One region of the Micromonospora sp. URMC 103 genome, then DNA from elsewhere that is predicted to be linked to it. Evidence: riboswitches for the same ligand, from Rfam matches in the RefSeq annotation. Region 1 holds a riboswitch; each other region holds the start of a gene.

Region 1 (2,235 bases):
GGCGGCCACCAACGGCTACACCCCGGAACAGTCCAGCGACCTCTACATCGCCGACGGGACCAGCATCGACTGGATGTGGGCGGCGCACGGCATCTGGGCGTACACCTTCGAGATGTACCCGGGCTCGGCCAGCGGCGGCGGCTTCTACCCGCCCGACGAGGTGATCCCCGCGCAGACCTCCCGCAACCGGGAGGCGGTGCTCATGCTCAGCGAGTACGCCGACTGCCCGTACCGGGCGATCGGCAAGCAGGCGCAGTACTGCGGCGGTGGTGGCGGCGGCGCCACGGTCTGGTCGGACACCTTCGAGACGGCGACCGGGTGGACCGTCAACCCGTCCGGCACCGACACGGCCACCCTCGGGGCGTTCGAGCGGGGTGCGGCCCAGGCGACCACGTCCAGCGGGGCGAAGCAGCTCACCCCGTACGGCGGCAGCAACGACCTCGTGACCGGCCGGCTGGCCGGCGCCGCGGCGGGCGACTACGACCTCGACGGCGGCGTGACGACGGCACAGTCGCCGGCGGTGACGCTGCCGGCGAGCGGCACGCTCACGCTCTCGCTGGCCTGGTACCTGGCGCACGGCTCGAACGCGTCCTCGGCCGACTACTTCCGGGTCAGCGTCGTGCACGGCGGGGGCACCACCACGCTGCTCAACCAGGCCGGCGCGGCCACCAACCGCAACGGCGCCTGGACGGTGTCGAACCTCAACCTCACCCCGTACGCCGGGCAGTCGGTCCGGATCCTCGTGCAGGCGGCGGACGCCTCCGGCGCCAGCCTCGTCGAGGCGGCTGTGGACAACGTCACCATCACCTCCTCCTGAGCGGGTGGGGCCCCGTCCCGCCCCCCAGCGGGGCCCCGCCACCCGCCTGGACCGGACATACCGGCAGCAACGAGTGATCCGGCCCGCGCCGCCGCGGGCCGGATCATCGTCGGCGCTCGATGGGCTCTTTCGTCGCTCGGTCCCGGCCAGGTGGTGCGCTACCGTCTTACCGATCGTTCCGCAGCGAAGCCGGTGTGATCCCGGCGCTGTCCCGCAACTGTGATGCCCCACCGCCTCGTCGGCGGGGACGAGCCAGGTCGCCTGCGGTCGGTCGCGACCCGCGCTCTCGAGGAAGGGCGCCTCGCGGACGGGCGCAGTGTTCCTGTCGGCGAAGCACCACGCTCCTCGACCGACAGGAGGACCGATGTCCAGACGCACCCCCCGGCTGTTCGCCGCGACCCTCGCGGTCGCCGCGCTCGCCCTCGGCGCCTGCGCCGACAAGGCCGGCGACACACCCTCGGCCGGCAGCGGCTCCTCGGCGGCGGCCTTCCCGGCCACCGTCGGCGCCGTCACCCTCGACAAGCGCCCCGAGAAGATCGTCGCGCTGTCGCCGAGCGCGACGGAGATGCTCTTCGCGATCGGCGCCGGTCCGCAGGTCGTGGCGGTCGACGACAACTCGAACTACCCGGCCGAGGCGCCGAAGAGCGACCTCTCCGGCTTCCAGCCGAACGCCGAGGCGATCGCCGCCAAGAACCCCGACCTCGTGGTGATCTCCGACGACCGCAACAAGATCGTGGACCAGCTCGGCAAGCTGAAGATCCCCGTGTACCTCACGCCCGCGGCGAAGACGTTGGACGACTCGTACCAGCAGATCACCGACCTGGGCACGCTCACCGGCCACCCCACTGAGGCGGCCGACGTGACCCGGCGGATGCGCGACGACATCGCCAAGCTCGTGAAGGACCTGCCGCAGCGGCCCGAGAAGCTCACCTACTACCACGAGCTGGGCCCCGAGCTGTACAGCGCGACCAGCAAGACCTTCATCGGCTCGCTCTACGCGCTGGCCGGTTTGGAGAACATCGCCGACGCGGCGGACACCGAGGGGAAGAACGGCGGCTACCCGCAGCTCTCGCAGGAGGTCATCGTCAAGGCCGACCCGGACTTCGTCTTCCTGGCCGACACGAAGTGCTGCCAGCAGAGCGCCGAAACGGTCAAGGCCCGCAGCGGCTGGTCCGGGATCAGCGCCGTGAAGAACAACCAGGTCGTGGCGCTGGACGACGACATCGCCTCCCGCTGGGGGCCGCGCGTGGTCGACCTGCTGCGGGCCATCGTGGACGCGGTCGCGAAGGTGCCCGCGTGACGGACCGTCGGTGACCAGGCTCCTTCCCGTGCGACCGCCGGCGCAGGCCCGGCCGGCCGGGACGCTCCCCGCGTCCCGCCCGGCCGGCCTGCGCCCGCTCTGGCTGGTCGGCGGCGTG
Region 2 (2,235 bases), on a different contig from region 1:
GGGACCGGGGACCGCGACCGTCGAGACGGGCGTGCCGAGTTCCACGGTGCGGGAGACCGTGCAGAGCCGGTCGTGCGACTGCCGCAGCGAGCGGGGCAGCGCCTCGCGCGCCCGGTCGCCGTCCGCGCCCTCCGGGAACGTCACGTTGAAGGTGACCGTGAGGTTCTCCATCCGGTTCCCGCCGGCCTCGTCGCGGATCTTGTCGCCGGTGACCTGGACGGAGAATCCGGTCGGCTCGGCCCGGCGGCTGGTGATGAGGTCCACGTCCACCGCCGTGCAACCGCCGATGGCCGCCAGGAGCAGTTCCACCGGTGTGAAGCTGCCGTCCTCGCCCGTGCCCACCGTGATCGACCCGCCGCGGACGTTCCGCACGACGTACTGACCCACGCTGGTGCGCTCGATGTCCACCGAGCGGAAACTGTCCGCACTCATGACAGGAACGCTACCGCCTCCCGGTCCCCGACCGGCCGGCCACTCGGTCGACCGGGCCCGCCGTCGTCCGCAGCGTCCACCTGCCGGCGCCGCCGCGCAGGACGGTCGCGGTGAGCGGGGCGATGTCGATCCGCCAGAACGACGCGGGTGTGGCGTGGATCGCGTTCACGACGCAGGCGCGGACCACCATCGGATGGGTGACGGCGACGACCGTACGCGCCACGTCCGGCAGCCCGCGCAGCCACCTCGCGGTCCGGTCGAGCAGGTCGGTCAGGGACTCGCCGCCGTGCGGCGCGGCGGCCGGGTCGGTCAGCCACGCGGAGACGGCTTCCGGCTCGTCCGCGGCGACCTCGTCGAGCGTACGACCAGCCCAGCGGCCAAGGTCACCGTCGCGCAGTTCCTCGTCGAGGGTCGGCGTGAGCCCGAGCGCCGTGGCGGTCTGCACGCACCGCCGAGCCGGCCCGCAGCGCACCTCGTCGACCCGGGACAGCGCCCCGGCGAGGGCGGTCGCGTCGGCCAGCCCGTGCGCGTCGAGTGGCTCGTCCCGGGGGAAGGCGGCGGCGCGGGTGGCCGTGGTCGGTGCGTGGCTCACGAGGATCAGGCGACTGCTCACGCTGCCAACCTCCGGCTCGTCGGCGTCGTGCCGCAAGGCCGCGACCATCACAGGCTCTCGCGTTGACACCGTTCGTCGGCACCCCGTAGCGTGCGGGACACCAGCGTGACGGTGGAGGAAGCCGGTGGAATCCCGGCACGGTCGCGCCACTGTAACCGGGCCTCGGCAATGGAATCCGAGGCCGGAAGTCAGACCCTCCCCGTCACGGCACCCCACGATGGGACGCGTGATCCCGAGGAGGTCTGTCATGGCAGACGTCTCACTGCCCACTCCCGTTGCCGTTCCGGCGCCGGCCGCCGTTCCGCTCCGCCAGATCCTGCCCTGGGCGCTGTTCGGTGCGCTGCTCGCGGCCGTGTTGCTCTACTTCGTCGGCGTCGAGCAGGGCGTCCTCTCGGTCTTCGCCGGCGAGACGGTGCACGAGTTCGTCCACGATGGACGTCACCTGCTCGGTTTCCCCTGCCACTGAGCGGCGGGGCACCCCATGCTGTCCGCACGCTCGCTCCTCGTCCGGGGCATGCTCGTCGGGCTGGCCGCCGGCGTCGTCGCCTTCCTCTTCGCCTCCGTCTTCGGTGAGGGCCCGGTCGGGCAGGCCATCGACGTCGAAGCCGCCCACGCCGCCGCGCACACGCACACGCACGCTGGAGGCGGCGAGCACGAGCTGGTCAGTCGCACCGTGCAGAGCACGATCGGTCTGGCCACCGCCACCGTCGTCTACGGGGTGGCGCTCGGCGGCCTGTTCGCGCTCGCCTTCGCCGTGGCGTACGGCAGAATCGGTCGCTTCGGCGCCCGCGCCACGGCCGCGCTCGTGGGCCTCGGCGGTTTCGTGACCGTCGCGTTCGTGCCCTCGCTCAAGTACCCCGCCAATCCCCCGGCCACCGGCAACCCGGACACGCTCGGCCAACGCACCGGCCTGTTCTTCCTCATGATCGTCATCGCGGTCGCCGTGGGGTTGCTGGCCATCTCGTTCGGACGCTGGCTGTACCCGCGGTGGGGTGGCTGGAACGCCACCATCCTCGCCGCCGTCGCGTTCACCGTCGTGATCGCCGTGGTCCAGCTCGCCCTGCCGACGGTCAGCGAGGTGCCCGACGGGTTCCCCGCCCTCGTGCTCTGGAACTTCCGGCTCGCGTCACTCGGCACCCAGCTCGTCACGTGGGCCACCCTCGGGCTGCTCTTCGGCGCGTTGACCGAGC
Region 3 (2,235 bases), on a different contig from region 1:
ACGACCGCCGACCGCGTCAGTCGCGTAACCACACGGCGGTGGTCAGCCTGCTCCCATCCCGCTCGCAGCGTTCTGCCAGGTAACGGTGCTGAACTGGGGGTGGAAGGCTGAGGAGAGGAGCTGGGCATGGGCTTGTTCAACCGGCGCTCCCGCGCCGCCGACGGTACCCCGACGAAGCTCGACCGGGAGGCGACCCGGGACGACCTCGCCGCGTTGGAGGCGTTCATCGCGAGCCGCCGCGGCGTCGAGTTCTACCTGGAGCCGGAGACCACCGCGACCGACACGACCGTCGTGGCGATCGCCGACGACGGCGAGTGGATCCGGCGCCGCACCGGCTCGCCCCGGGCGGCGGCCGCCATCGCGCGGCGGCACGCCGTACCGCTGTACGAGGCCGCCCGCACCGGGTACCCCGACCGGATGCGCGCCTGGAACCGGGCCCACCCCGAGCGCCGAGCGCGCTGACCGCGGACCCGCCCCGAGGCCGCGTTGACCGGCGCGGACGGGTGTGGCAGCATTCGCGGCCTGACGGCAGTGAAGGAAGCCGGTGCGATTCCGGCGCGGTCCCGCCACTGTCACCGGGGAGCGATCCCCCCTCGTGAGCCACGGCCGCGCGTGCGCGGTTGGAAGGCCGGGGGTGAGCGTCGATCCGGGAGCCAGGATACTTCGGCCGTCGGGACGTGACCCCAGGGCGTGGACACCCGAGGAGGACCCGATGACGCACCGCGTCCCGCGTGCCGCCGGCGATCGCCGGCCCCGGCCCGCATCCCACGGCACCCGCCGGCCCGACCGCGCCCTCCGCTGATCCGCGCGCCCCGTCGCCCCGCCCCGCCCGGTGGCGGGCGAACCGTCGCCGCCGAGCCGGCCCGTCGAGCCGCGACCCGCTGACCCCCGTTCTCCGCCCGGCCGCCCGTACGGCGATCCGGTCGCCACTCCCCGGAGCCACCCGTGCGTACCCTGCTGCTCTCCACGTCCGACACCGACCTGCTGGCCGCCCGCGCCAGCGGCGCCGACTACCGGCTGGCCAACCCGGCGCGGATCGACGCCGACGCCGTGCCCGCCCTGCTCGACGGCGTCGACCTCGCCGTCGTACGGCTGCTCGGCGGCCGGCCCGCGTGGCCGGACGGTCTCGCCGCGGTGCTCGCCTCCGGCGTGCCGACGGTCGTGCTCAGCGGCGAGTCGGCGCCCGACGCGGAGCTGATGGCCGCGTCCACCGTGCCGGCCGGCGTGGCCACCCAGGCGCTCGCCTACCTCGTGGAGGGCGGTCCGGAGAACCTCGCCCAGCTGGCCGCGTTCCTCTCCGACACGGTCCTGCTCACCGGCGAGGGGTTCGCGCCGCCCGCGCCGACCCCGGCGTACGGCGTGCACGGCGACCGGGCCGCCGATCCCGACCGGCCCACGGTCGGGATCGTCTTCTACCGGGCGCACGCCCTGGCCGGCAACACCGCCTTCGTCGACACCCTGGCCGACGCCGTCGAGGCGGCCGGCGCGAACCCGCTGTCGGTCTACTGTGGATCGCTGCGCGGGCTGACGGCCGGCGCCGGCCCGCTGGAACTGCTCGCCCGCTGCGACGCGCTGCTCGTCACCGTGCTCGCGGCCGGTGGGGCGGTCGCCGCGGACGCCTCGGCCGGCGGCGACGAGGACGCCTGGGACGTCGGCGCCCTCGCCGCACTCGACGTGCCGGTCATCCAGGCGCTCTGCCTGACCAGCACCCGCGAGCAGTGGGCCGGCTCGGACGCCGGGCTGACCCCGTTGGACGCCGCCATGCAGGTGGCCGTGCCGGAGTTCGACGGCCGGATCATCACCGTGCCGTTCTCGTTCAAGCGCATCGACGCCGACGGCCTGTCCGTGTACGCCGCCGACGCCGAACGCGCGGCCCGCGTGGCCGGCATCGCGGTGCGTCACGCGCGGCTGCGGCGGCTGCCGAACGCGGACAAGCGGCTGGCCGTCGTGCTCAGCTCCTACCCGACGAAGCACTCCCGGGTCGGCAACGCCGTCGGGCTCGACACCCCCGCCTCGGCGGTGCGGCTGCTCGGTGCGCTCGCCGAGGCCGGCTACGACCTGGGCGACGCCCCGCCGCCCGACGACGGGGACGCGCTGATCCACGCGCTGATCGCGGCGGGCGGGCACGACGTCGAGTGGCTGACGCCGGAGCAGTTGGCCGCGGCCGAGGCGCGCGTGCCCGGCGAGGTGTACCGGCGCTGGTTCGCGCAGGTGCCCGCGGACCTGCGGGAGTGG

The links. A riboswitch is a leader RNA that binds a small molecule or an ion and turns the genes downstream of it on or off. The one in region 1 is predicted to bind cobalamin.
Region 2: linked by a shared signal. The riboswitch ahead of ACSNOA_RS10870 (CbtB domain-containing protein) and the one ahead of ACSNOA_RS00900 (ABC transporter substrate-binding protein) in region 1 are both predicted to bind cobalamin.
Region 3: linked by a shared signal. The riboswitch ahead of cobN (cobaltochelatase subunit CobN) and the one ahead of ACSNOA_RS00900 (ABC transporter substrate-binding protein) in region 1 are both predicted to bind cobalamin.

Annotation. Positions count from the first base shown of each region.
Region 1 covers NZ_JBPQTR010000003.1:110,838-113,072, reverse strand. Annotated here, with positions in the region: gene ACSNOA_RS00905 (M14 family zinc carboxypeptidase) at 1-817, shown strand, start outside; cobalamin riboswitch at 974-1,100, shown strand; gene ACSNOA_RS00900 (ABC transporter substrate-binding protein) at 1,182-2,117, shown strand; gene ACSNOA_RS00895 (FecCD family ABC transporter permease) at 2,146-2,235, shown strand, end outside.
Region 2 covers NZ_JBPQTR010000004.1:1,556,848-1,559,082, reverse strand. Annotated here, with positions in the region: gene ACSNOA_RS10880 (OsmC family protein) at 1-432, opposite strand, end outside; gene ACSNOA_RS10875 (histidine phosphatase family protein) at 443-1,045, opposite strand; cobalamin riboswitch at 1,122-1,264, shown strand; gene ACSNOA_RS10870 (CbtB domain-containing protein) at 1,293-1,511, shown strand; gene ACSNOA_RS10865 (CbtA family protein) at 1,527-2,235, shown strand, end outside.
Region 3 covers NZ_JBPQTR010000005.1:1,307,687-1,309,921, reverse strand. Annotated here, with positions in the region: gene ACSNOA_RS19145 (hypothetical protein) at 127-462, shown strand; cobalamin riboswitch at 510-686, shown strand; gene cobN (cobaltochelatase subunit CobN) at 946-2,235, shown strand, end outside.